DNA from 4 places in the Bacillus cereus group sp. RP43 genome. Region 4 is predicted to be linked to each of the others. Evidence: riboswitches for the same ligand, from Rfam matches in the RefSeq annotation. Region 4 holds a riboswitch; each other region holds the start of a gene.

Region 1 (3,144 bases), 2.7 Mb from region 4:
CTTTTTTTCTCTTCATTAAATACAAGCACTGGATCAAATTGTTCTTTATATAAATCAAGTAACGTAACAGAATGATTTGTTTCCCCAAGTCCTTTTTGCACATGCTTTAATATTGCTGCGTTAAAGCTTGAAGGACTAGGGTGAGCGTATATAATTAGTACGTTCACTACAAAGCAACTCCCCTCTACAGTTAAATCTTCCCTTTCTTTAACATCTTCTCTACGATTTGGACATTTTTCGAACTTTGTAACAAACGATTTAGCACTGTTAGTAACTCTTCTTTTTCTAAACCTTTCAGTTGTTCTTTAACTGTACTCTCACCAGCACCTTGAATATCATACACAACTGCAGCCATATGCTTACAATAATTTTCATACGGACACTCGCAGCTACTTTTTGTAAAATCAGTAAGGTCAATAATCACTTCATAGTTCCCTGCATTTCCAGTAACGAAAGCAAATACTTTCTTGTCTTGTATTTCAACATCTTCTACATGTCCCTCTTCATAATATTCATAACCTTTATCCATAATGTACTTTGGAATCCATTTCGTTATATCTTTTAATAAGTAAGCGTACATAACAACACCCCTTCCTTTAATTCCCTTTTGACTTCAAAAACCCTGCATGTTATTCTAATTACTGTCAAGTAGCGAGTCTACATGGCAAAACGACTGACACCTATTCGGCGAAGGTGTCTCTTTTCATTTGCAGCCGATATGAAGTGCCTCTTTCAGGCACATTCAATCTTTGACACTACACACTCAACACCATTCCCTTGTATCAGGCTGCTTTAGCAGTCTTTTACGCTACATACTTCAAAAAAAAGAGAGCTCAGCTCCCTTTTCCCGCTTTATAAAATACCCCTTTTTCAGCATAGCGATATTCATCATCAGCTAAAGTAATTTTCCCATCCAGTTTGAGTTCATCTAATAATCTTGATAAATAAAATTGATGTAACATTTTTTTAGTGAATTTTCCTTCATGATGCGAAACGATATGTTCTTGAATATCTAACAATGATATTGGCTTATCTTGCTCTATCATATATTCATAAACTGTACTACGCAGTTTTACGTATTTTTCGAGTGTCACAGTACTTCGCAACCCCTTTCTTCTTATTATATGTTTTCGTAATCGGTTTTTTTGCAACAAAAAAACCTCTCCGATAAGAAGAAGTTACGTATATCTTCGTCTTATCTCCCAGAACAAATATGTTCTGCTGGAATTAGCACCTGCATCGCGGTTGCTGGGTTTCATCGGGCCAGTCCCTCCACCTCTCTGGATAAGAAAATATTCACTTTAAATTTAACTATACGTAATTTGATTATAATTGTCAAATAAATATAATAAATTATATTTTCTTCTTTATTGTTCATACTACAAAAAGATGTACAAAAGGAGGCTACTACGTTGCAAAAGAATGCTCGTGGATACGTACAAGATTCTTTTCATTCATTACAAGAAGCGAAACATTGTTTAGAAGATGCATTACAAACTGTTGAAGAAGATTTTAATCGTGCACGTATTGAACAATCCCTTTACGCTGTAGAGCAAGCATTACAAAGATGTGATTATACCGTTCACATCTTAGAACAAGAATGAAAACTTCCCATCAAAAGATGGGAAGTTTTTTCAAATGGCATACTTCATCATTATTGCCGTTATGATTAAAAAATATACAGAATTAACAATTTCTAGAATCCCTACTTTTAATATAGAAATCTTTTTGCCATACAACATAATGGCCCGAATTACACTTGGTACAAATATGAGTGAACACCATGGATTTATAGCAAATACAATTACCGTTAATACAATATGATATCCCCAAGATATAAAACGATACTTCGGATTATTTTTTTCACGAATCATCGTTTTCACATAAAACGTACTTCCTAAAAAATATAGAAATGAAATAAGCGCAATGAATAATGCTGTTTTATCTATGAATTTCATTGAGAAATAATAACTGATTAAACCACCTATACAAAACACTATAATCGCGCAAATGTCATTTAGTAATGCTCGTTCATTTTTTTGACGAGCGTAATACATATTTATAATAAACAATGGAATCATTAATACTGCGAATAAAAGAATTCGCCATTCATATAATAAAGAAATCATCCCAAATACAAATGCAATGATAAAATAAACAATGGCAGCGTGTAGAAATTCTTTTTTTCGTCTTTGCCTTATGTACATGAGAAATGGATAAGTAGCTAGATAGATAAAGAACCAGGCTAAAAACAATGGGATATGATAAAAAGTAGGTTTACCAAGTAATACACTTAATAGAAATGGTATGACAAGCATCGCCCATGCTCCATGTTGCTTCGGAATAACTAACTTCATTAACTATACACCTCCCTCTTGAAAATAGTTCTCACCTACTATTATACAAATAATTTCATATAATAACGGATATATATTGAATCTATTTTTTGACAATAAAAAATGCTTCTTACAATATGTAAGAAGCATGAAAGAGGCAAACGAATATGTAAGTCGCGACCCTACCTTATATGAGTATGCTTTTCTATGTCACGTTATGCTCATCTAATATACCGTATTTCTTTTTAAATCTTGTGAGGATCGTAATCCATGACGTGCTAAATAACAGAAGGAAAATAACATTCGATATCGCGTGACTCAGATCAAAGTAAAAACTTGCGACATAGTAAGCAATAACTGTTTCCCACGTTGCTTCCTGTATAAAACCAAGAAGACCCCAGAAATTCATAATCCAGCCAAATAGAAATCCAACGGCAAATCCATATATGAGTCGTCCCCATAGTTTTTTCATCAAAAATGTATTTCGGAGTAATCCTGCTATAAAACCGATCATGCCCCAAGAGAACATTTGCCACGGAGTCCACGGACCTTGTCCTAAAAAAATATTAGATACAATGGCCGCCGTTGCCCCAATCATAAAGCCAGTTTCACTTCCAAAAACAATTGCAGAAACGATAATAACAAAAGAAGTCGGTTGTACACTCGGTAATATCGAAAATGGTACCCTGCTAACCGCTGCAATAGCCGCTAACACAGCAACGATAACAATTTCACGTGAAACAAACGCCCTCCTTTCAAAACGGAAGTAGAAAGGTAACATAATGACAGCTAATAAAAACAAACTACT
Region 2 (3,144 bases), 2.6 Mb from region 4:
GAGCGTACATTTGATTTAGTTGTCGTAGATGAAGTAAGTATGGCATATGTGCCGCAAATCGCATTAGCTGCTTCTCTTGGAAAACGTATCGTCGTTTGTGGCGACTTTTTACAATTGCCTCCGATTGCGATGGCAAACCATGAACTTGTTAGAAAATGGCTCGGCGAAGATATGTTTTACCATGCAGGGATTGTTGATTCTGTAAATAAATCAGAAGCACATCCCAACCTTTTTATGTTGCAGGAACAAAGACGTATGCATGCGGATATATCGAAGTTTACAAACTCATTTATTTATAAAAATAGAGTATATGACCATCCGTCTGTTTCAGAGCGTAAAGAACTTGCGCAATTGCAGCCGTTCGCAAATGAGGCGAGTGTTTTATTTGATACGAGCTTAATGGGAGCATTTTCCTTAAAAGACGCTGCATCTGGTTCTCGTTTTAATATTATGTCTGGTTTAGTAGCGATGCAAATGATGTTAATCGGACTGCTAGATGGTGTGCAATCTATCGGTGTGGTTACGCCTTACAGGGCGCAGTCACGCTTTTTATCAACGTGTATCAGGGAAATGTTGCAGAGAACGAAATATCAAAACATACCAGTATTAGCGGCAACAGTTCATAAGTTTCAAGGGTCTGAAAGAGATATGATGATCTTTGATACAGTTGATAGTTATCCGCAAGAACGACCTGGTGTGTTATTCTTTGATCATAAAAACCATCGTCTCGTCAATGTAGCAGTAACGAGAGCGAGAGGGAAGTTCATTCAATTATCGGATTGCCATTATATGCGTAAAAATCTTTCGAGAAAACAAGCGTTATCACAATTAACAGCTCATATAGAACGTCACGGAGATGTGTATGATCGCACGACATCAAGACAATTATGGGAGAGAAAAATATCGAAACGATTACGCTGGTTTATGGAAATGAATCTCGAGGAAACGAAAGGGCTATTAAAAGATATTTTAGCTGCAAAACGAAAAATCATTATTTCACTTCCAAGTACGAAGCAAGTAGATAAACGAGTATGGCAAGCGTTAATGCGTACGAATGCACAAGTAACGGTATATAGTGACGGACCAGTTCCATTAAAGAATGTAAAGTTACAAAGGCAAAACAAAGCGTTCCCATTTATAGTAATCGATGATGAAATCTTTTGGGCAGGGGCACCTCTCACATCTCAAATGATGTTTGAAGGTAGTACGGAATTTCCGTACATATGTGCAAGATTACAAGCACCTGAAACAATTGGTGTATTAAAAGGGTTTTTAGATATTCGGTAAATTCGGATAGGAATTCCTTGACTTTTATTCGGAATAAATTTAGAATGAAAATAATTTAATATAATTTAATATAATTTTATGAAAATTCTTATCACGAGAGGTTGAGGGACTGGCCCTATGACACCTCGGCAGCGGATTCTTTATGAATACTGTGCCAATTCCAGCAAGGTAACTTGAAAGATAAGAAAGAAGCTCATTTTGACTGTATATACAGAAGCCTCTTTCTATCTTTTAGAAAGAGGCTTTTTTACGTGAAAATAAAAGGAGGAAGAAAAATGGGAGCGACAGGAGTAACGTCACAAAGAAAAACAATTGAAGAGAGTATCGAAAGAAATAAGGAAAAGTACATAAAAACAAGTCATGATATTCATGGGAATCCGGAGATTGGTAACCAAGAATTTTATGCATCAAGAACGTTAAGTTTATTACTAGGTAGTGCAGGATTTCAGTTGCAGCACAATATAGCTGGTCATGAAACAGGTTTTATCGCACGAAAAAGTTCAGGGAAACAAGGACCAGTTATCGCATTTTTAGCTGAGTATGATGCTTTACCAGGACTCGGTCATGCGTGTGGTCACAATTTAATTGGCACAATTAGCGTTGCGGCAGCAATCGCATTATCAGAAACGCTTGAAGAAATCGGCGGAGAAGTTGTCGTGTTTGGAACACCAGCAGAAGAAGGCGGGCCAAACGGTAGCGCAAAGTCGAGTTATGTAAAAGCTGGGTTATTTAAAAATATCGATGCAGCGCTTATGATTCATCCGAGCGGAAAGACAGCGACGACGAGTCCTTCATTAGCAGTCGATCCACTTGATTTTCATTTTTACGGAAAAACAGCTCACGCCGCAGCTTCACCTGAAGAAGGGATTAACGCATTAGACGCGGTAATTCAGCTTTATAACGGTATTAACGCACTTCGCCAACAACTTCCGTCAGATGTGAGAATTCATGGCGTCATTACAGAGGGCGGAAAAGCACCTAACATTATTCCTGACTACGCTGCCGCACGGTTCTTCATCCGTGCAGCTACGCGAAAAAGATGTGCGGAAGTAACAGAAAAAGTAAGAAATATTGCACAAGGAGCAGCGTTAGCAACAGGCGCAAAAGTAAAAATCCATCAATTCCAAAATGAAATCGATGAACTACTCGTAACAAAAACATATAACGACATCGTAGCGGAAGAATTAGAACTATTAGGTGAAGATGTAAATCGCAAAGAAAGAGTAGGGATCGGTTCAACCGACGCCGGAAACGTAAGCCAAGTCGTACCGACCATTCACCCGTACATTAAAATCGGACCAGATGACTTAATTGCACATACGAATGAATTTAGAGAAGCAGCACGTTCAGAACTAGGAGATAAAGCGTTAATTACATCGGCAAAAGCATTAGCAAATACAGCGTATCGATTAATTACAGAAAAAGGACTGTTAGAGAAGGTGAAAGAGGAGTTTAGAGAGGCGCAGAGGAATCAGGGGTAGAGGGTTAAAAGGAGTGGATCATCCACTCCTTTTTCTTTTTTGAGGAAAGCTGGTGCCTATCAATTTAAATAAAGTGTTCATTTTCACATTGAGATGTCAATTCTCTTATTTCTTTATCAAAACGACAATTTCTCCTCAAATTCACTCTTTAAAACAATTAAAGGAGACGATAATCCAAATTGCATTAAAGAGTCTAAAAATGCAGCGAGAGAATCCATCGAATCGCTCATGACTTTCATCATATAATTAAATTCCCCGCTAATTCGATATAAATCTGTTACTTCAGGAGCGGCATTACAATATTGGATAAAATCAGAGCATTGACTCGTTTTAAACATGATGAATGCTTGAATGTTCTTATTAATTTTGGAAGGCT
Region 3 (3,144 bases), 4.2 Mb from region 4:
TAGCTGTCCGCTCTTATCCGTCTCTTCCGTACGTGTATCGGAAATCGTAACAATTTTACAGCGTACTTCTTTTGGTGCTTGTTTTTTATGTTCAGTTACACTCATTTTTCATCTTTCCTTTCTTGAAGACTTTTCTCCATTTTATCATACATATCTTTACACGATTATGTATGAAGCCAACGATGAAGCATGATACAATATAAGTATGTAAACCCACAAAAAGGAAAATAAAAGAGTGTACTTTTTATATTTTTTCTTAGGTTCCACATCATTAGCTACTCTTTAACTCACCTTATATTTTCTACATAATAGATTTAATTTTTAAATTTACACTACAAAATAAATCGGAGGTCTACATATTATGGAACTTTATAAAAAATTAACAACAACATTCATCCTCTTATTTATAGCTTCAATCACCGTGGGGTTTTCTCTAAAAGGAGCAATTCCATATGCTACATTAGTAAGTATTATATTCGCAACGCTATTTTTACTGAGCAGTGCATTTTGCGCGGGTAAAGCACGTCAAATGAAAGGGTAATTACATATGTTCAAGAAGAAACCGATAGTTTGTAAATCATGCAAAAAAGAAATACAAACGTATGAAAAAGCATGGATTCATATGCCCTTTCCGGCAAGCGGCATGACTAATATGAAAAGTATATTGAGCTAGACGGAGAAGTGTATTGTAATTCATGTATTCAAATCATAAGTAAAACAAAATAAAAAAAGCTTTGCGCTCACCGCGCAAAGCTTTTTTTCATATATTATAGACCAGCTTGCTCTTTTAAAGCTACAGCTTTGTCTGTACGTTCCCATGAAAGATCTACATCAGTACGTCCGAAGTGGCCGTAAGCTGCTGTTTGTTTGTAAATTGGGCGACGTAAGTCTAGCATTTTAATAATACCAGCTGGGCGAAGATCGAAGTTGTTACGAACTAGTTCTACTAGTACGTCTTCAGATACTTTACCAGTGCCAAATGTATCAACTGAAATTGATACTGGTTGTGCTACGCCGATTGCGTATGCAAGTTGTACTTCTGCTTTGTCAGCAAGACCAGCTGCTACGATGTTTTTCGCAACATAACGAGCTGCATATGCTGCAGAACGGTCAACTTTCGTTGCATCTTTACCAGAGAATGCACCGCCACCGTGGCGAGCGTATCCACCGTAAGTATCAACGATGATTTTACGTCCTGTTAAACCAGCATCACCTTGTGGTCCACCAATTACGAAGCGACCAGTTGGGTTAATGAAGAATTTCGTTTCTCCATCCATTAATTCAGCTGGAACTACAGCTTTAATTACATGCTCTTTTAAATCGCGATCGATTTCTTCCCATGTAACATCTGGATGATGTTGTGTAGAAATTACAATTGTATCCACACGTACAGGTTTACCACTTTCATCATACTCAACTGTAACTTGCGTTTTTCCATCCGGACGTAAGTATGATAATGTGTCATCTTTACGTACTTCAGTTAAACGGCGAGCTAATTTGTGAGCAAGCGAGATTGGAAGTGGCATTAATTCTTGTGTTTCATTACATGCGAAACCAAACATTAAACCTTGGTCTCCCGCACCAATTGCCTCAATCTCAGCGTCAGTCATTAGACCTTCGCGTGCTTCTAGCGCTTGGTCAACACCCATAGCGATGTCAGCAGATTGCTCATCGATAGATGTTAAAACTGCACAAGTTTCTGCATCGAATCCATATTTTGCGCGTGTGTAACCAATGCCTTGAATTGTTTCACGAACGATTTTCGGAATATCTACATAAGTAGAAGTCGTAATTTCCCCCGCTACCAATACTAAACCAGTTGTTACAGTTGTTTCACAAGCTACACGTGCATTTGCGTCCTTTGATAAGATCGCATCTAAAATTGAATCAGAAATTTGGTCACAAATTTTATCTGGATGTCCTTCAGTTACAGACTCAGATGTGAACAGATGACGTTTTTTTGTCATGTGGTAAACCTCCCTACAGTAATTGTATATATTGTACGGAACTCATCCTTAATTTGCCACAAACTGCGACATACATTTATTCTCCCACACAAGCATACAGAAAAACCTTTCCCACTTAACATAGAGGAAAGGTTTAATTTGCTACTTGCATACTGCTTTTTGCCCTTTGCTCTTATCGTTCGAGACCGTTAGCCTCGCACAGGTTTTAGCACCTATTCACCTGTATTTACCACTACAAGTGAGGTTGCTGGGCTTCATCGGGCCTGTCCCTCCGCCAGCTCGGGATAAGAGAGTATCCGTCCCAACCTATACTAAAGAAATGATATTCATTTGTCAATTAATATTCACATTTTCCTGAAAGTTTTTCTCAATACGCATAGAATGAAATATTAATAAGGAAATGATACATTCACACAAACAAAAATAAATAAATAGTATACATTATTTATATAATTGTGTTATACTCTTGATGGGGATTACGAGGAATATTTCATTAAATGAAAAGGATGGTATATAAATATGAGTACTGTGAATGTCCAAATTGGTTTACATGAATTATTGAACGGAAGCAATGCACAGATTCAATTAAGTGTTCCGCAATTAGTGGAAAAAGTATTAATGCGAAACGAAGGGAAATTAACTTCTACTGGTGCCGTTTCTGCTTCAACAGGAAAATACACAGGACGTTCTCCTAAAGATAAATTTATTGTGAAGGAAGCATCGGTTGCTGACAAAATTGCTTGGGGAGCCGTGAACCAACCGATCTCTGAAGAACATTTTAATAAATTATATACAAAAGTTTTAGAATACTTAAAAGAAAAAGAAGAGTTATTCGTCTTCAAAGGATTTGCTGGCGCTGATCGCAACTATCGCCTACCAATTCAAGTTGTTAACGAATATGCATGGCATAATTTGTTCGTACATCAATTATTTATTCGTCCAAATGAAGAAGAATTAACAACTCACGAATCAGAGTTCACAATTGTTTCTGCACCAAACTTCAAAGCAGATCCAGCAATTGACGGTACAAATTCTGAAGCATTCATTATGGTTTCATTCGAAAAACGTATCGTACTAATCGGTGGTACAGAATACGCTGGAGAAATGAAAAAATCAATCTTCTCTATTATGAACTTCTTACTACCTGAACAAGACATTCTTTCTATGCACTGCTCTT
Region 4 (3,144 bases):
ATTCAATTAAACCAACTGTCATAAACGTTACACCTAAGATTAATGGAGCCAACGCTTCTGGCACGAGGATTTCAAAAACAATTCTAAGCGGTGAAGCCCCCATTGCTTGTGCTGCTTCAATTACTCCTTTCGGAACAGAAACAAGATTTGTTTCAACCATTCTCGCAATACCAATTGAAGCAACTAACGTCATTGGGAAGATTGCTGCTGCTGTTCCAATCGTCGTTCCAATAACACTTCTTGTTATCGGGCTTAAAGCTACTAAAAAGATAATGAATGGAACCGGACGAATTGTATTAATCACGATATTAAGAATAGAAAAGACCCATTTATTTTCTAAAAAGTTCCCTTTGCGCGTTACATATAAAAGTAAACCTAGAGGTATACCTAGTATTGTGGCAAATATAAGGGTTACAATTACCATTAAGAGGGTATCCCCTGTCGCATCTAATATGCGAGGCCAAAAAACACTCCAATCAACTCGCATGAGCTTCTACCTCCTTCAGCTGCACTTGCAGTCTTAGATGTTGTAATGCTTTTTGAATTTCTTTCTGTTCACCTTGTAGTTCTACAAGAAGATTTCCAAATAAAACATTTTGGAGTTCAATAATATTTCCGTAAAGAACATTTACATCAACGTTATAATTTTTCGCAATATACGATAGTACAGGCTGCCCTGTCTCTTCACCAGTAAAAGTCAGGCGGTAAATCTGGCCCCCGTTTTGAATTTTTGCTAGAACACTTTCTGGTAAATGATCATTAATAACAGAGCGTACAAAATTTTGAGTTGTTTTTGTTTTTGGCTGTGTAAAAACGTCAAACAGTTTTCCTTCTTCAATAACTTTTCCTTTTTCCATAACAGCTACACGATGACAAATTTCTTTCACAACGTGCATTTCATGTGTAATAAGTAGAATCGTTAAATTGTACTCTCTATTTACTTTCTTTAATAAATTTAAGATTTCTGTTGTTGTTTCCGGATCTAAAGCTGATGTTGCCTCATCACATATGAGAATATCCGGTGATGTCGCAAGTGCTCTTGCAATCCCAACACGCTGCTTTTGCCCACCTGATAACTGTTCTGGATAATAGTTCGCTTTATCTTCCAAACCAACAAATTTTAGTAGTTCATTCACTCTTTCTTTTATCTCATTCTTCGGCAATTTCGCTAACCTTAATGGATAAGCAATGTTCCCAAACACTGTTCTTGAATTAAATAGATTAAAGCTTTGAAAAATCATCCCAATTCTTTGTCTTAGTTTCCGTAACTCCTTCGTCGATAATGCTGTAATATCTTTATCGTCTATTGAAATTGTTCCTGCAGTTGGTCGTTCTAACATATTTACTAAACGTAATAACGTACTCTTTCCAGCACCACTAAATCCGATAATGCCAAAAATTTCGCCCTTTTCAACTGATAATGTTACATCCTCCACCGCATGAACAGATTGCCCACCTGATTCATATACTTTACTTACATTGTTAAAAGAAATCATTTTCTTCCCTCCTATATGCTGTAAAACTTGAAGTAGAGCTTTCGAGGTAAAATAAAAAGTGCTCTCCTTCTTATCACTTGTAAAAGATAAGAAGGAGAGCACTTATATGTACTCGTTCACATCTTCTCATCTTCCAAGCTTACTTTAAGCTTGCTGGAATTAGCACGGTATTAAAAAACCCGTTGCTGAGGTATCGTAGGGCCAGTCCCTCCACCTCTCTGGATAAGAGTGTATCGATTTAATTGTCATTTAATTAATTCTCATTATAGAACTCAGAATAATAAGAGTCAATACATTTTTCGGAAAAATATTAATTATTTCTCTATTAAAATTTTCAAATAAAAAAACCACAATACAATATTGATTTTTTAAGTTATGTAAAATTCTTAACCCTCATATTTTTAAAAAGGGAAACCTTCTCTATTAATTGAATAACAGTATTTGAATATGAAATCGGAGGAAGATAAATATATGAAAACAGCCCTTTTGCTCGTCGATATTCAAAATGATTATTTTCCAAATGGAAAGATGGAATTACGTAATCCAGTAGAAGCAAGTGAATATACTAGTCAGCTACTACAACATTTTAGAATACGAAACGAACCTATTTTTCATATCCAGCATGTAGCTATAAAAGATAGCGCTACTTTTTTCCTACCCAATACAGAAGGTGTCCATATTCACGAAAATGTCCGTCCACTTAGAGAGGAAACCGTTATCCTTAAACATTATCCAAATAGCTTCCGAGAAACTGATCTTCTAGAACAATTACAACGTTCAGGAATTGAGCACGTCGTAATATGCGGGATGATGACCCATATGTGTATTGATGCTACAGTAAGAGCTGCTTTTGATTTTGGCCTTCACTGTACCGTAATACACGATGCTTGTGCTACAAAAGATCTTTCATTTAAGAATGCTACTATACCAGCTGTTTATATTCATAATACAATTTTGGCAAGTTTAAATGGAGTATACGCCAATGTAATGAGTACAGAAGAGTTTTTAGCGACCTAAAAAAAACACTCCTTTCAGTGAGCAAAACCGAAAGGAGTGTTCTCTTGTCTAACCATAGATTTTCTTTCAAATTGTATTATACAGGAAATTCTAAAAATGAATACTAAAAAATATGACTAATAAGTCAATTTTTCTCGCTGTTTTGTTTCTATTTTCATGTTTATCCCGATATTAATAGGGTTTAGCTAGTTCTAACCACCGAATGGTAATATATGGTTTGTTTTTAGTTCTTTAGAAAATTTATTGTTTATTAATTTTATTTTAGCTTAGTGGAAAATGAAAAAACATATATAAAATAGACAATATACAATTAATTTGCAGACCAATTTATGCTTTAATCCACATATAGAGAGTTTTTCAAAAAAGAGATCTTCGCAGACTGCGAAGATCTCTTCTACTATTTCTTATAAAGTTTCAGAAGTAGTTTTTGCTTGCATGTGAAGTGCTAAGTAGTCAGGGCCACCAGCTTTAGAGTCTGTACCAGACATGTTAAAGCCACCGAATGGTTGGTAACCTACGATTGCACCAGTACATCCACGGTTGAAGTATAAGTTACCAACGTGGAAGTCTTCACGTGCTTTTTCAATATGGTCACGGTTGTTAGTAACAACTGCTCCTGTTAAACCGTATT

The links. A riboswitch is a leader RNA that binds a small molecule or an ion and turns the genes downstream of it on or off. The one in region 4 is predicted to bind S-adenosylmethionine.
Positions count from the first base shown of each region.
Region 1: linked by a shared signal. The riboswitch ahead of QCI75_RS10935 (hypothetical protein) and the one ahead of QCI75_RS25000 (methionine ABC transporter ATP-binding protein) in region 4 are both predicted to bind S-adenosylmethionine.
Region 2: linked by a shared signal. The riboswitch ahead of QCI75_RS11545 (M20 family metallopeptidase) and the one ahead of QCI75_RS25000 (methionine ABC transporter ATP-binding protein) in region 4 are both predicted to bind S-adenosylmethionine.
Region 3: linked by a shared signal. The riboswitch ahead of metK (methionine adenosyltransferase) and the one ahead of QCI75_RS25000 (methionine ABC transporter ATP-binding protein) in region 4 are both predicted to bind S-adenosylmethionine.

Region 1 is NZ_JARVHQ010000001.1:2,081,032-2,084,175, reverse strand. It holds gene QCI75_RS10945 (NAD(P)H-dependent oxidoreductase) at 1-167, opposite strand, end outside; gene QCI75_RS10940 (SWIM zinc finger family protein) at 191-580, opposite strand; gene QCI75_RS10935 (hypothetical protein) at 834-1,154, opposite strand; SAM riboswitch class I at 1,193-1,291, opposite strand; gene QCI75_RS10930 (hypothetical protein) at 1,413-1,604, shown strand; gene QCI75_RS10925 (YwiC-like family protein) at 1,635-2,357, opposite strand; gene QCI75_RS10920 (ECF transporter S component) at 2,542-3,144, opposite strand, start outside.
Region 2 is NZ_JARVHQ010000001.1:2,197,684-2,200,827, forward strand. It holds gene QCI75_RS11540 (AAA domain-containing protein) at 1-1,287, shown strand, start outside; SAM riboswitch class I at 1,373-1,474, shown strand; gene QCI75_RS11545 (M20 family metallopeptidase) at 1,563-2,768, shown strand; gene QCI75_RS11550 (Lrp/AsnC family transcriptional regulator) at 2,885-3,144, opposite strand, start outside.
Region 3 is NZ_JARVHQ010000001.1:664,173-667,316, reverse strand. It holds gene QCI75_RS03465 (MogA/MoaB family molybdenum cofactor biosynthesis protein) at 1-105, opposite strand, end outside; gene QCI75_RS03460 (hypothetical protein) at 362-541, shown strand; gene metK (methionine adenosyltransferase) at 768-1,967, opposite strand; SAM riboswitch class I at 2,137-2,258, opposite strand; gene pckA (phosphoenolpyruvate carboxykinase (ATP)) at 2,487-3,144, shown strand, end outside.
Region 4 is NZ_JARVHQ010000001.1:4,820,195-4,823,338, forward strand. It holds gene QCI75_RS24995 (methionine ABC transporter permease) at 1-487, opposite strand, end outside; gene QCI75_RS25000 (methionine ABC transporter ATP-binding protein) at 477-1,496, opposite strand; SAM riboswitch class I at 1,620-1,725, opposite strand; gene QCI75_RS25005 (cysteine hydrolase family protein) at 1,968-2,513, shown strand; gene pruA (L-glutamate gamma-semialdehyde dehydrogenase) at 2,918-3,144, opposite strand, start outside.